DNA from 4 places in the Aminobacter sp. 01T433 genome. Region 1 is predicted to be linked to each of the others. Evidence: riboswitches for the same ligand, from Rfam matches in the RefSeq annotation. Region 1 holds a riboswitch; each other region holds the start of a gene.

Region 1 (3,791 bases):
GAGCGAAAGACCAGCGATCGCGGCAACGCCTGCGAGACTCTTGGCGGTTATGCGAAGGGGCATTCTTTCCTCCTTGGAGAGATCAGAAAGTCGATTCATCGCCGAAGCCGGTTAGCAATCAGTTTACCATGGGCATCCTGGGAACGAAAAACGCTGCTGGGGATTGTCTCCTGAAGCGCGCATGCAATCAAGATCGCGTGATCGATGGTCTTGCCCGCTATCCCCGAATATGTGAACGCGTTCAGTATTCCTCAATTCGGGCGTGACAATGTCACTCTTCGATACCCATAATCATCTATCGGACGACCAAACAATGAAGAGAGTTCGCAAGGCAGTTTTTCCAGTCGCCGGTTTGGGCACGCGTTTTTTGCCTGCCACCAAGTCGATCCCGAAGGAAATGCTGACGGTCGTCGATCGCCCGGTGATTCAATACGTGGTCGATGAGGCGCGCGAGGCCGGCATCGAGCATTTCATCTTCGTCACCGGCCGCAACAAGGCGGTCATCGAAGATCATTTCGACGTCCAGTTCGAACTCTACGACACGCTGGCCCAGCGTGGGAAAAGCGAGCAGCTTGAACGGCTACAGCGGCTGCAGCCCGGGCCGGGGCAGACCTCGTTCACCCGCCAGCAGGTGCCGCTTGGCCTTGGCCATGCGGTTTGGTGCGCGCGCGAACTGGTCGGCGACGAACCTTTCGCGCTGCTTTTGCCCGACATGATCATGCAGTCGGAAAAGAGCTGCATGCGCGAGATGGTTGAGCTTTATGCCGAAACCGGCAGCAACATCATCGCCGTGCAGGAGTGCGATCCCGCCGAGACGCACAAATACGGCATCGTCGGACAAGGCAAGGCCGTCCACACCGGCTTCGAGATCGAAGGCATGGTGGAAAAGCCGAAGCAGGGTACGGCACCCTCGAACCTTTTCATCAATGGCCGCTACATCCTGCAGCCTGAGATCTTCAACATCCTGGCAAGCCAGGAGCGTGGCGCCGGCGACGAGATCCAGCTCACCGACGCCATGCTGAAGCTTGAAAAGCAGCAGCGCTTCTACGGCTACCACTATCGCGGCCGCACCTTCGACTGCGGCTCGCCGGAAGGCTTCGTCGAAGCCAATGTCGCGTTCGCCCTGTCGCGTTCGGATCTCAGCAAAAGCATGGCCGGTGTCATCGAAGGCTTGCTGCACGAGATGAAGCCCGGCCGCTAAAGCGGCTGCAATGTCGCCCGCGCGTCAATTTTGGACGCGCGGAGCGATGGCCATCGACGCCCGCTCCAGATAGACATGTCCCGCCAGGTGCCCGCAGCGATGTGGGAGAATCGGGAACACGGTGCAAATCCGTGGCGTGCCCAACGCTGTAAGAGGGACCGTATCGGCAAAAGCCACTGTTCATCACGAACGGGAAGGTGCCGACAACGGGTTGAACTCGAGCCAGAAGACCGGCCCGGCAGAAATCGTCCTCCGCATGGTCAAGCGGGGGAAAACGATTGCTCGCAAGGGGACACGCGATGCCGGCTGACCATTTCAATTCCAATAGTTTCAACCAAGCTGCCCAAGATGCCGTCTACCGCGCCATCTTCACGCGCCGCGACGTGCGCAGCCATTTTCGGCCTGATCCGCTTGAAGACGAGCTGCTGGCGCGGCTGCTGATGGCGGCTCATCACGCGCCGTCGGTTGGCTTCATGCAGCCGTGGAATTTCATTGTCATCCGCGATGCAGAGCGCCGGCAGCAAGTGCGCGACCTGTTCTTCGCCGCACGCCAGCAGGAGCTGCCGCATATCGCCGAGGAGCGGCAGGCGCTCTACCGCAAGCTCAAGCTCGAAGGCATTTGCGAGACCCCGCTCAACCTTGTCGTCACCTGCGACCGCAGCCGCTCGGAAAATTCGCCGCTCGGACGCTGGCACAATCCGGAAATGGATCTCTACAGCACCGTTTGCGCCGTGCAGAATTTCTGGCTGGCGGCACGTGCCGAAGGTGTCGGTGTCGGCTGGGTCAGCATCCTCGACCGCGAGGCGCTGAAGCAGCTGCTCGGCATTCCAGATCATGTCGTGCCGGTGGCTTATCTCTGCGTTGGCCGGGTTTCCGAATTCGCGCAAGAGCCCGACCTTGAAAGGCATGGCTGGGGCAGTCGACTGCCGCTGGCCGATCTCATCATGAGCGAGGTGTTTTCCGGTGGAGGAGAAGAAGGGCTGAAGGCGATCGCCGCCGAGCTGGTTGCCCCTGGATCCTAGCGCTGGATTCTCATCCCGAGGAACACTGTGTTGGTCGTGCTGTCGCGGTTGGGCAGCGTGCTGGTGAACGTCTCATGGCGCAGCCTGCCGGTGAGGCCGGCATAGCGGTTGAGCCACCAGGTCATGCCTGCTTCGGCGGTCAGCGTCAGATCGTGGTCCTCGGAGTCGGCATAGTCGCGCCAACCGGCGCCGACGGCTGCCATGCCCGTGAGGTTCGCGCGCATTTCGCGCTCGACGCTGAGACGCCCGGCGTAGAGAATCGAGCCGCTTTCGCCCGGAGTAGTCGAGCCTTCCACGAAGGTCGCGCCGTTCAAGCCAACGATGGTGCCACGGATCGGCGACCATCTGAGGTCGGCGGCAAATGTCGGTTCGGAAATGGTCTTGAGGCGCTCGTCATCGAAGTTTTCGCTGATCCAGCCGGCCGAAAGCTCGCCGCCGAATTTCTCGCCCATGTCCAACTCGACACCGGCGCGCGCGCCGATCCTGTTCGACGAGCGTTCGAAGCCGGCGGTGTCGAAGCGGAGATCATAGACGCGGCGTCCGTATTCGACCTCGCCAAATGGCGTCAATGCAGGCGATATCTCGTACCCGGCGCGCAGCCGGCCAGTATAAAGCGTGGAATTCCTGTCTTCCTGGGACAGCGTGGCGCCGTCCGACAATTGAGCGTCGCTGTAGGTTTCCTTGGTCGCCTCGCCGGCCACGCCGAAGCGGAATTTGCCGACATCCTTCTCCAGCCCAAGCTCGCCATCGAGGATGTGGAGCGTCGGTCGCTCGGCGGTGCCGACGATGACGACGGGGGAGGTGGCCGATTCCGGGCGGAAATCATAGCCAAGACGCGCGATGGCCCGAAGGTCGTCGGCGAGGTCGAGCTGCAATCGACCATTGATGCCGCCGGCGAGGTCGTCGACCTCCTGCCCGGAGATGGATTTGCGAACGATGCCGTACGCATCGATGGTCGCCGAATGGGTTTCCCAGTCCGATGCGGCATTGAGCCGAAGGGCGGTATCCGACAGCACTGCCGACTTTCCGTCCGGGCTCGAATCGGCGTTCGAACTCGCCTCCAGTCCCTGCACCAGGCTGGGCCTGAGCACAAAACTGCCGACGCGGATGCCGGTGGGCGCGAAGGGAGTTGCGTCGATCAGGGGCGTGAGGCTCTCGATGGCGGCTTGCCGGGCGGATTCCGGGCCGTTCTCCACGCTGGTTTCTGAGTCGACGGTACCTTGGCGCACGGTGCCGGTTGTGATGTCGTCTTCCGCCGCTGGCGCAACGGGCCTGGCGGTGGGAGCTGTTGAGGGGGCGGCGCGTTGCCGTCGTGCCTCTTCGGCGCGTTGGCGGGCCGTCGTTGGCTGGCGAGCGGACGCCGCCCTGTCGGCGTTGGGCGGTTCGCTGAACAGGCTGTCGTCCGCGGCTGCGTCCGTTTGGTCGGGAAGGGCGCCGGGGCTGACAGGTTGATAGTCCGCGACCTGATCTTGGGGTTCGGGCGTTTGCGGCTGGTCTGGCGGTCTGCGCCTCACGTCAGCTTCACTGATTGCGCCGCGCAAGCCGGCTTCCTGAGCATGCAAAGGCAT
Region 2 (3,791 bases), on a different contig from region 1:
AGTCCAGCCAGCCGCGCAACCAGCGCCTTCATGTTTTGCGGTCCGCCTTCGCGGAAATAGCCAAGCAGCGCGTCGAGCTCTGTGCGCGGCAAGGTCGAGCCTTCGATCAGCCGCGAGTCCGAATCGTGGCTTTCGCCCGGCAGCAGCGCAAGAGCGATGCCCTTTTCTCGGGCAATGGCAGCCAGTTGGTCGCAACCATAACGCCACCAGTCATAGCCGCCGAGGATGCGGACGATGATGACCTTGGCGTGCACAGCTACGCTGTCAATCCAGAGATCGACCGACATCGGGTGCCTGAGGTCGCGCAGGCTGGCGAGCCGCATCGATGGCAGGCTTGCCGCGTCCGCCTTCCAGGCGGCGGCGATGCCGGCGAGATCGCTGTCGGTGAAGGACAACGCCACCACATCCGCAGGCGTTTGCCTGAGGTCGACAGGCTCGACGAGATCGTCGAGCGAGGCGGATGTGGTGGTGAGGATATGCATCTAACTGGCCCGCTCAGCCTACAAGGATGCGCTCGATGGCCGGGCGGTCGAGGCCCTTGAGGCCGATCACCACCAGACGCGAGCGGCGGTCGTCTTCGGCCGTCCAGGCGCGGTCGTAGTAGTGATTGACGCGCGGACCGACAGCCTGGACGAGCAGGCGCATGGGCTTGCCGCCGACTTCGACGAAGCCCTTCACGCGCAGCACGTTTTCTTCCTCGGCGGCGGTGGCGACGCGCCTGGCCAGTTCATCCGGGTTGGAAATCGAAGGAATGTCGATGACGAACGAGTCGAAATCGTCGTGCTCGTGGTCGAAGGCGCCGTCATGGTGGGTCTTGCGATTTTCGATGTCGTCTTCGACAGCGAGGCCAAGGCCAAGCAACACCGAGGGGTCGACCTTGCCGTGCGAGGTTTGCACGATCTTGACCGCGCGCGACAGGTGCTCGCCGACAATGGCGTTGGCGCGCGCAAGTCCAGCTTCATCGAGCAGGTCGCTTTTCGACAGGATGATGAGGTCGGCGCAGGCGACCTGGTCTTCAAACACTTCTTCGACCGGATCGTCATGGTCGAGCGTCTCGTCCTGGGCGCGCTGGGCGGCGAGCGCGTCCATGTCGGAGGCGACCTTGCCTTCTGCGAGCGCCGGGCCGTCAACAACGGCGATAACGCCGTCAACAGTGACGCGGCTCTTGACCGTGGGCCACTGGAAAGCCTGGATCAGCGGCTTGGGCAGTGCCAGCCCCGAAGTCTCGATCAAGATGTGGTCGACGCGTGGCGAGCGCGACAGGATCTGGTCGAGCGCGGGGACAAAATCGTCGGCGACGGTGCAGCAGATGCAGCCATTGGCCAGTTCGACGATGTTTTCCTCCGGGCAGGTGTCGATACCGCAGCCTTTGAGGATTTCGCCATCGATGCCGACATCGCCAAACTCATTGACGATGATGGCGAGGCGCTTGCCCTTGGCGTTTTCGAGGATGTGGCGGAGCAGCGTCGTCTTGCCGGCACCGAGAAAGCCGGTGATGACGGTGCAGGGAACGCGTTCGACGGATGCGGTCATTTGTCTTCCTTGATGAGATCGAGGGGAGGGATGCGCGCGATGAGCCCGCGCTTGAGGCTGTCGGGACGGCCACGCCATGGGATCAGGCCGTCGGTGGAAGTGGCGAAGAGTTTGGCACCGGTGATGAGGTCATCGCCCGAGGTAATGGCGAGATCGCCGAAGACGTAGCTCCATGAGCCGTCGCGCAGGATCGCAGCACTCAGGCGGCGCTTGCAGTTGCCGAGGCATTCGACGCTGCGCACGGCGATGCCTTCGTGTGCAGCTGCGGCGCGTGTCGCTTCGGCGAGCTTGGCACCGGCGCGAGGGTGGATGTCCGATCCGGTCTCGTCGCGGCAGGACGCGCAGACGAGAATAGTCACATCCGCTACACGCGAATCTTCGGCATCGCTGGATGCGTCTAAAGTTTCGACCGAGAGATTGTCGTCGAGTTCCAAAATATCAGGCTCCTTACCTGGGACACCCGCCAGGCGATCGGATCAATGTTTCAGACGGCAGGTCTCCTGGCTCGCGAGTCGTCGCCTTCGTGCCGCCTTCCCGGGAGGACATCCCAGTGGTTACCGGTCTTGGCTCGTCGCTTACAGTTGCGGGGACAGCCGCGGATTTGACGCCAAAAGCGCCGCACCGCATTCCCTCTTAGCTCCTCCCCTTGCCGGGAGGAGACCGTCTGGGTCGATTTAGGCTTTCGCGAGGGGTGGAGTCAACGTGAGGGAGCGACCCGCAATGTCGCTCAGCGCCGGTCCAAGATCGCCGGCCGGCGTGACTTTGATGCTTTCGAGGCCAAGCCAGTCGCGCATCTGCTTCAGCTCTTCATAAAGTTCGGCCGCCGTTTCGGGCGGGGCGCAGGGCTCTGCATAGGCGGCGTGGACGCGCAGGACACCGGCTGGGCGGTCAGCCTTGAGGTCGACGCGCGCGACGATTCGTTCGCCGAGCAGGAAGGGCAGGACATAATAACCGTACTGGCGCTTTTCGGCGGGCGTGTAGATCTCGATTCGGTAGCGGAAGCCGAACAGGCTTTCGGCGCGGCTGCGTTCGAAGACCAGTGGATCGAACGGCGCGAGCAAGGCGCGGGCACTGACCTTGCGTGGAATGCGGGCCTGGGCGTGCAGATAGGCCTGCTTGTCCCAGCCCTCGACGCGGACGGGAATCAGTTCGCCTGTTTCGACCAGCTCTTCGAGGCGACCTTTCATTTCTGCGGGCGACAGGCGGAAGTAATCGCGCAGGCAGGCGGCCGTAGCCACGCCATGGGCCCGGGCAGAGATTCGCAACAGCTCGCGATGGGCGTCGGCCGGGGCAGGGATGGGACTGTTGTAAATGCCCGCAGGCAAGACTCGCTCGGGCAGATCATAAAGACGCTCGAAGCCACGGCGCGAATGGGTGGTGATCCGCCCGGCCCAAAACAGCCATTCGAAAGCGTGTTTTTCCCGGCTCCAGCCCCACCAGCCGCCCGAGCCTTTGGCGCCTTCAATCTCGGAAGCGGCGATCGGGCCACGGTCAACCACGTGGCGGAAGATCTCCTCGATATAAGGTCTGTTCGCGTGGCCGAACTTGGCAAGCCCGCCATACATCCCTTCCTCAGCCCGCGCCATGCGCCAGCGCATCAGGGGAAAGGTCTCGAGCGGCAACAGCGAGGCTTCGTGGGCCCAATATTCGAACAGCAGGCGTTTGCGCGACTGCATGGCGTCGTCGAGCAGCGTCATCGGGTAGGGGCCGAGGCGCGAGTAAAGCGGCATGTAGTGCGCGCGCACGACTGCACTGACCGAGTCGATCTGGAACAGGCCGAGGCGGTCGAGCACGCGCTGCAGGTGACGTCGCGTGACCGTGCCTGCGGGGCGCGGGTCCATGAACCCCTGGGCCGCAAGCGCGATGCGGCGGGCCGTGGGGAGTGAGATTTTTTCTTTCATTGCGGCAAGCCATCGCAGTCTGTTGTGAGGTGACGCAAGGGTACGAGAATCGATCTTTGTTGCAAACGCTAGCAGGTCTGCGGTTCCGGACTTGTCAGGAGTTAAAAGTGGAGTAAAAGACGAAGGAAATCAAATAGGAGCCACGCACGCAGGATTTTGGTCCAGCGGTGGGGTTTGCCTCGTTTTGGACAAGGTTGGACTTGCTTCGCCCGACCGCCTGCGCTAACCGTCGCCGCATTGCAGCACGACCGTTTCGTCCGGCTCGGCGAGAATCTGTCGCGCTTCCGGAAACGGACCTCGTGCTGTAAATCTGGGTGGATAGGCCACCAACGGAATTCGCAGCATGAACGCTCTCCT
Region 3 (3,791 bases), on a different contig from region 1:
GCCCGAAGAAGCCGGAAGCGTGCGCCTTGGCGTGCCGGACGACTATGCGGCGTTCCTTTTGCCGCCTGTGCTGTCGCGCTTTGCCGCCGCCCACCCGTTGGTGAATGTTGAACTGATCTGCGAGCAGTCGACCTCGCTTGTGAAGACCTTCGCCGACGGCAAGCTCGATCTCGCCATCATCACGCGCGGCCCGGAGCAGGCAATCGAAGTGCTGCAGCGCGAACGCCTTGTCTGGGTCGCCTCGCCCAACCATGTCGCCTGGGAGATCGATCCCCTGCCCGTGGCGCTGTTCGAACCCGGCTGCGTGGCGCGCCGCAGTGTGCTGCAGGTGCTGGGTGCGGCCGACAGGTCGTTCCGCAGCACCTATTCCAGCGCCAGCCTGCTCGGCCTCATCGCCGTCGTGCAGGCGGGACTGGCGGTCGCCGGCCTCGCCCAGCGCAGCGTGCCGCCGTCGCTGCGCATCATTGGCGAAAACGAAGGGCTGCCGGCACTGCCGGAGATGGAAATCGGCATCCTGCGCAATCCCCAATCGGCCAATGCCGCAGTCGAACGGCTGTACGATTTTCTTCGCCGCGACCTGACACAGCAGTCCTGACCGGCTGCACTGCCGCATGACTGCCATGCAGCCAGCGCATCGCTGCATTGCAGCAACGTCGCTTGCGTGAGGCGTGCCGAAAGGAAAATGTAGATCTAAATCGTTTCAGCTCTCCTTCGAGTCCGCCCATGCCCTTGCCGATCTTCGCACTGGCCGTCGCATCCTTTTGCATCGGCACCACCGAATTCGTCATCATGGGGCTGTTGCCCGAGGTGGCAGCCGACCTGGGCGTGTCGATCCCGGCGGCGGGACTGCTTGTTACTGGCTATGCGCTTGGAGTCGTGATCGGGGCACCGATCATCGCCATCGGCACGGCGCGATTGCCGCGCAAGCCGGTGCTGATCGGGCTTGCGATGCTGTTCGTGCTCGGCAACCTGCTCTGCGCCATCGCCCCCACCTACTGGACGCTGATGGTGGCCCGCGTCATCACCGCCTTCGGCCACGGCGCCTTTTTCGGCATCGGCTCGGTGGTGGCAGCGAGCCTTGTGCCCAAGAACCAGCGCGCCAGCGCCATCGCCCTGATGTTCGCCGGACTGACGCTGGCCAACATTCTGGGCGTGCCCGGCGGCACCGCCCTTGGCGAAGCCTATGGCTGGCGCATGACCTTTTTCGCTGTCGTGGTCATCGGCCTGATCTCGGTCGCGGCAATCGCCTTTCTGGTGCCTGCAGGAGTTGCCCCTCCCGGCAAGGGTGGCATTGCGGGCGAGGTCAAGGTGCTGGGCAAACTGCAGGTGTGGCTGGCGATGATCATCTCCGCACTCGCCTCGGGCAGCCTGTTTGCCGTCTTCACCTACATCAAGCCGATCCTCACCGACGTCACCGGCGTCTCGGTCGATTCGGTGACCTGGATCCTGCTTTTGTTCGGCGGCGGCATGACCATCGGCAACATCATCGGCGGCAAGCTCGCAGACTGGAAGCTGATGCCGACGGCCCTAGGCGCGCTGATCATCATGGCTGCGATCCATGTCGCATTCGCTGCGGGTAGCACGAGCGCCCCACTGGCGATCCTGCTCATCTTCCTGTGGGGCGTCATCACTTTCGTCATCGTGCCGCCCATGCAGATGCGCGTCGTCGAAACGGCATCAGACGCGCCCAACCTTGCAGCGACGCTCAACCAGGGCGCTTTCAATGCCGGCAACGCCGCCGGCGCCTGGATTGGCGGTGCCGCCATTTCCTGGGGCGTGAGCTATGCCGACCTGCCGCTTGTCGGCGCGGCCATCGCGCTTTGCGCCTTTGGCGTGGCGCTGTTGTCCTTCACACTCGACAGGCGTGACGCAATCGAGCAAGCCGCATGACGCTTTAGCGATTGTCAGCACTTCGCTGCTGCTGTAGCCACGGCGGTGATGGTTCCTGATGCCTGACTCGGGCAACGGGATTAAATGGGAACACGGTGAGACGTCGCTCGACGCGAAACCGTGGCTGCCCCCGCAACTGTGAGCGGATAGCAATTCGGAGACATGCCACTGGCCGCAAGGCCGGGAAGGTTCCGAGGCGCGATCACCCGCAAGCCAGGAGACCTGCCATCATCCGATTAATTCAACCGGCCGGGGTGTGCCGTGGAGATGATGATGATGGCGATTGCCTATTCGATAGGTTTCGGTTCGCTGATCGGATCGTTCCCCCTGCTCCGTGCTTTCACGGAGAAAAGGCATGCTCGACCGTGTTCATGCGGCTAGCCGTCTCGTTGGCGACACTCCAGCCGAGCTTGAAATCGATGCCGTATGCTGGGGACCTCGTCCCTCGCACCAGATTCTCGCGCCCGTAAGCATCCGCATAGCACCGGGCGAACTTCTGGCGATCGTGGGACCGAACGGTGCGGGCAAATCGAGCCTGCTGCGCTGCCTCTATCGCTATCACCGTCCGACCGGTGGCACAGTCAGGCTCGACGGCACCGACATCTGGAAGATGAAGCCGCGCGACTGCGCCCGCCGCATCGCAACGGTATTGCAGGAACCGGCATCGGATTTCGGCCTGACGGTGGCCGAGATTGCCGAGCTTGGCCTGACGCCCCATGCGACAGGCATGCGGACGCGCGACGATGATTATGCGCAAGTCGAGGCCGCACTGGCGCTGCTCGGCCTGACCAAGCTTGCCGCGCGCGATTTCGGTTCGCTGTCCGGCGGCGAAAAGCAGCGCGTGATGATTGCGCGTGCGCTGGTGCAGCGGCCCGACCTTTTGATCCTCGACGAGCCAACCAACCATCTCGACATTCGCCACCAACTCGAAGTGCTCGAACTGCTGCGCACGCTCGGCTGCACGGTCATCGTGTCGCTGCACGACCTCGCACTTGCCTCGGCCCACGCCGACCGCGTGCTGGTGATGGATGGTGGCCAGGCCGTTGCCGCGGGCAGCCCTACCGACATCCTGACGCCCGAACGCATCCGCGAGAGCTTTTCGGTCGGAACCACGCTCGATAGCCATCCCGTCACCGGGCGGCCCCGCTTTTCCTTCCATCTCGAACGCTGAATCCAACAAACCACTCAAGGAGCCACCATGCGTCGAATTCCCCTTATCGCCGCCGCACTTCTCGCCGGCTGCGCCGCAGCTGCTGCAAGCGCCTTCCCGGCCACGGTCAAAAGCTGCAATCGCGACCTGACCTTCGAGGCAGCCCCCAAGCGCGCCGTCTCGCATGACGTCAACCTGACCGAGATGATGCTGGTGCTCGGCCTCGCCGACAACATGGCGGGCTATTCCGGCATTTCGGGCTGGAAGACGCTGGATGAGAACGTGCGCAAGGGCGTTGGAGAGTTGCCCGAACTCGCGCCGAAATACGTCACCAAGGAAGTGCTGCTCGGCGCCGACGCCGATCTGTTCTTCGCCGGCTGGAACTACGGCATGAAGGTCGGCGGCGACGTCACCCCCGACACGCTTTCCCCCTTCAAGATCCCGGTCTACGAGCTGACCGAAAGCTGCATCTTCATCATGAAGAAAGACAAGTCTTCGCTGCAGGACATGTACACCGACCTGCTCAATCTCGGCGCAATCTTTGGCGTGCGCGAGAAGGCGGAAGCGCTGGTGGCAGGCTATGAGAAGGAGCTCGCCGACTTCCAGGCAACGCTGCCCAAGCTGGAAAAGCCCGTCAGCGTGTTCCTCTACGATTCCGGCGAGCAGAAGCCCTTCACCGCTGGGCGCTATGCCATGCCTACGGCGATCATCGAGGCAGCCGGCGGCACCAACATCGTCGACGACGTCGAAG
Region 4 (3,791 bases), on a different contig from region 1:
ACGCTGGGGCGCGCTCTGTTGCGCCTCATCAACGTAACCGCCGGCACCATCACGTTCGATGGCAAGGACATAACGAATTTCGATGAAGCCGCCATGCGGCCGCTCAGGCGGCGCATGCAAATGATTTTCCAGGACCCCATGTCCTCCCTTAATCCGCGGCATACCATTCGCAGGATTTTGACAGGCCCCCTCCTCCTGCACGGTCTCGCGCCGAACGCCAAGGATGCCCTCAGGCAAGCGGCGCGTATCGTCGAACGTGTCGGCCTTCCCGTTTCAGCGCTCGACAGGAACCCGCACGAACTATCGGGTGGACAGCGTCAACGGGTAGGCATCGCGCGCGCGGTAGTGATGCAGCCGGATTTCGTGCTTGCCGATGAAGTCGTATCGGGCCTGGATGTGTCAACGCAGGCGCAGGTGCTCGCCCTTATCGCCGAGCTCAGCCGCGAAATGGGTCTCGCGGTTGCCTTCATCAGCCACGACCTGTCGGTCATCCGCGCCATTTGCGACCGGGTGATGGTACTGGAGGGAGGCAGAGTCGCGGAGGAAGGCCCATGCAGCCGCGTTTTCAACGCACCGCAATCCGACTACACACGGTCATTGCTCGACGCCATTCCTTTGCCTGAACCGATGCCCGGTTGGCTCGATACATAGCTGGCGGATGAAGTCGATTTTTTGTCGTGCTGGGGAAAGAGCCAGAACGTTTCAGATCACCACGGTCGAGTACGCGTACTGTTAAGGCTTGATCGCGCGGCGTGGAGGGTTTCAAAAGACTCAGCATGGCGTCGAGAAAGGTCTGCTGCAAAGGCTGAGTGGAGGCGCAGAGAGCGCCTGATCCGAGGCCAATTGTGCGGCAAGAATTTCGAAACTGTTCGGTGAACGTTATGCCGTTGAAACCCGAGGCTCTTTGCTGCCCCTCTCTTCGAAAACCCTCTGATCTCCGTGCGAGTCGCAATGACCGAGCACAGTGGTTAGGAATACTCGCCGGGAAGTTGGGTGGGTTCGAGTGCGGGCTTTGGTACGTTTGGCACGAGCCCGCAAACCACCCGTAAAATTCGTATTAGACTTCATGTGAAATGCCTATTAGGCATCGGATAGAAAATTAAAATAGCTGCGTAACCATCTGATTTTGCTATTTCTTCTGCCGCGCCAGCCGACCAATCCGAACCGCGCCCAGCCATCATGCACGTGACTACGAGCGCCTGCGGACGCCAATCATGCAGTTTTGGAGCTAGAACACTGATGGGCCCCGGGGCAGCCGCATCTCGACGCGCTCGGTCCACGATCCGGTCAAGGCGATGTGCATGAGCGGTATTTCCGATAGCCAAGTCACCTGCCTGTGCGAAGAGACCACGACAAGGTCAGGCCTTCCTGGCCCGGCCAATCGAAGGCGACTGGCCGTATCTGTGGATCTACGCCACTTATCTGAACGTGCGTCGCGGCGGGCGCATCGCATCGGTCGCTGTCATAATTCTTCGCAAATACAGAATAATATACCTGCGGCATGAAGGCACACGCCTGACAAATAATACAGAAAACAATTCCCATCTAGGTAGCAATCACTGGATTCGACCTGCATTTGACATCCTTCAATTTGTCTACGCCCAGATGAGCTGCTCTCGCTGCAATAATTCCGATACCCCTGCAATTGACAACGCTTCGGGGCGCTGGCTATTTTCCGACTCGGAATTGGTTCCGCCGAGAGGTGGATGAAAAGGGAACACGGTGAGGCCACTGGCCGAATCCGCGACTGCCCCCGCAACTGTAACCGTTGAGCCTTCTCCAACATGCCACTGAGCGCACGTTATGCGGTCGGGAAGGCGGAGAAAGGCTGAGACACGGAAGTCAGGAGACCTGCCCGTTCCAGTCACCCATGCTTTGTCCACGGGGTGCGGACAGGCGCGGTCGCTCGTGGCGGTGACATTGAAAAGTGTTGCCGCATGCGGAGGGCCGCAGTGTGAATTGCATTCCCTGCACCAGCCTGCCTGCGGTTTGGAGAAACTGGCGCGCCTTAACCGCGCCACCCGAACCATTTGGGGGCAAAATTGCAGAGACTACTCATTGCCGCCGGCGCACTGTCGCTGGCACTTCCCGGTCACACCTACGCGCAAGAGGCGCCTTCATCAGGGCCGACCCTGCTCGACAGGCTGGTGATCACCACGCCTCTTCGCCGCGCAAGCTCGCTTGTGCGGGCTACCTCCTCCGTCACGGTCATCGATGAAGACGAGATCAAGGGATCGGCTGCGCCCGATCTGCCCTCGCTCCTCAAGCGCTATCCCGGCGTTTCGATCATCGGTTATGGCGGCCAAGGCTCCGCATCAAATGTCTATCTTCGGGGCATGTCCTCGGGACAGACACTCGTGCTCGTCAATGGGGTGCGTACGGCCTCAGCCACCAGCGGAACAAGCTCGATCTTCAACATCCCGCTCTCCGCGATCGAGCGTATCGAAATAGCGAAGGGTCCGCATTCAGCCCAATACGGCGCTGATGCCATTGGAGGGGTGATCAACATCATCACCAGGCAGGGCGGCAAGTGCGACGACGGACGCGATCGCTGCGGATCGATTACCACGGGGGTAACATATCCCTGGGGAGCACATGTATCCGGCAACGTGCGTGGCCAGACGGCAGGCGGCGTTGAATACGCTCTGGGCGGCAGTCTCCTCGGCACCCAAGGTTATGACTTCACCACACCCTTGGCATGGGGCCATGAACCCGACGATGACGGTTTCCTGCAGGGCTCAATGAATTTCTCTGTCGCCAAATCCTACGACTGGGGTCGGCTTTACGCCGACGGCCTCTTTGCCCGTGGCCGGACGGAGTATGATAATTCGTTTCCGTCGTTCAACGAGGTCGACACCGATACATTCGCCGGAAAGATCGGCGCCACGTTGAAGCATTCGGACAGCTGGAATTCGACCGTCGAGGTTTCCAGCGGCCTAGACCGTTCGACCAACTTCCGTGATGGTGTTGTTGGCAACAGTGAGTTTGACACTCAGCGCATTGGAATCTTCGCCTCAACCGAGAAATCCTTGGAGATTGGCGACGCAACGCATGTCGTGGCTGGCGGAGCTGAAGCCTATCGCGAAGGTGTGGAGTCGACCGTCGACTTCGGTGTCGACTCCCGCAATCTGGGTGCGGTCTTCGGGCAATATTCGGTCGAGTATGGCGCACTCACCATCGATAGCGGCCTGCGCTACGACCACAATGAACAGTTCGGCGATGCGACGACTTACAATCTCGGTGCCAGCTGGGAAATCGTTCCGGATCTCATCGCGCGAGCGTCCTACGGCACAGGCTTCCGTGCCCCGACCTTCAACGACCTCTATTATCCGGGCTACTCGAATCCAAACCTCAAGCCGGAAAAGTCTCGTTCCTACGAGATCGGCCTGAACTGGCGGCCGACGGTCGACACGACGGTTGACGTAGCCGTCTACCAGACTTGGCTCACCGACGCGATTGCGTCCAATCCCCCAACTTACCTCCCCTTCAACGTCGCCAGAGCCAAGGTTTCGGGCATAGAGGCTTCGGTGTCTCACCAATTCAGCGACAGTTGGAGCGGAAAGGCTACGATCGACTATCGCGAGCCAAAGAACCAAGACAACGGGCTCTACATTCCCTACCGCGACCGGTTCAAGGCCACGGCGGAGATAGGCTACCTAGCGAACGAGCAGCTCAACCTCACGGCCAAGCTGCTTTACGCCTCCCCGCGCTATGCCAATGCCGCAAATACGGTCAAGCTGCCGGAATATGTCACCGTGGACTTCACGGCCGACTATGCCTTTGATGACAGA

What was found. Region 1 has a riboswitch for cobalamin ahead of bluB (5,6-dimethylbenzimidazole synthase). Riboswitches for the same ligand answer to the same signal wherever they lie in the genome.
Region 2: it holds a riboswitch for cobalamin, as region 1 does, so the genes downstream of both, AC1DLV_RS08655 (DUF1636 family protein) here and bluB (5,6-dimethylbenzimidazole synthase) in region 1, are expected to answer to the same signal.
Region 3: it holds a riboswitch for cobalamin, as region 1 does, so the genes downstream of both, AC1DLV_RS19130 (ABC transporter ATP-binding protein) here and bluB (5,6-dimethylbenzimidazole synthase) in region 1, are expected to answer to the same signal.
Region 4: it holds a riboswitch for cobalamin, as region 1 does, so the genes downstream of both, AC1DLV_RS21455 (TonB-dependent receptor domain-containing protein) here and bluB (5,6-dimethylbenzimidazole synthase) in region 1, are expected to answer to the same signal.

What each region holds. Positions count from the first base shown of each region.
Region 1 is NZ_JBFTPR010000018.1:72,966-76,756, forward strand. Features, by position in the region: gene AC1DLV_RS24780 (lytic murein transglycosylase) at 1-63, opposite strand, end outside; gene galU (UTP--glucose-1-phosphate uridylyltransferase GalU) at 314-1,201, shown strand; cobalamin riboswitch at 1,270-1,454, shown strand; gene bluB (5,6-dimethylbenzimidazole synthase) at 1,501-2,223, shown strand; gene AC1DLV_RS24795 (outer membrane beta-barrel protein) at 2,220-3,737, opposite strand.
Region 2 is NZ_JBFTPR010000004.1:241,914-245,704, forward strand. Features, by position in the region: gene AC1DLV_RS08645 (cobaltochelatase subunit CobN) at 1-482, opposite strand, end outside; gene cobW (cobalamin biosynthesis protein CobW) at 496-1,533, opposite strand; gene AC1DLV_RS08655 (DUF1636 family protein) at 1,530-1,967, opposite strand; cobalamin riboswitch at 2,007-2,213, opposite strand; gene AC1DLV_RS08660 (winged helix-turn-helix domain-containing protein) at 2,208-3,434, opposite strand; gene AC1DLV_RS08665 (NADH-quinone oxidoreductase subunit A) at 3,778-3,791, shown strand, end outside.
Region 3 is NZ_JBFTPR010000011.1:11,537-15,327, forward strand. Features, by position in the region: gene AC1DLV_RS19120 (LysR substrate-binding domain-containing protein) at 1-595, shown strand, start outside; gene AC1DLV_RS19125 (MFS transporter) at 724-1,890, shown strand; cobalamin riboswitch at 1,923-2,134, shown strand; gene AC1DLV_RS19130 (ABC transporter ATP-binding protein) at 2,246-3,061, shown strand; gene AC1DLV_RS19135 (ABC transporter substrate-binding protein) at 3,089-3,791, shown strand, end outside.
Region 4 is NZ_JBFTPR010000013.1:106,041-109,831, reverse strand. Features, by position in the region: gene AC1DLV_RS21465 (ATP-binding cassette domain-containing protein) at 1-651, shown strand, start outside; partial or broken gene AC1DLV_RS21460 (transposase) at 1,260-1,470, shown strand; cobalamin riboswitch at 1,671-1,873, shown strand; gene AC1DLV_RS21455 (TonB-dependent receptor domain-containing protein) at 2,043-3,791, shown strand, end outside.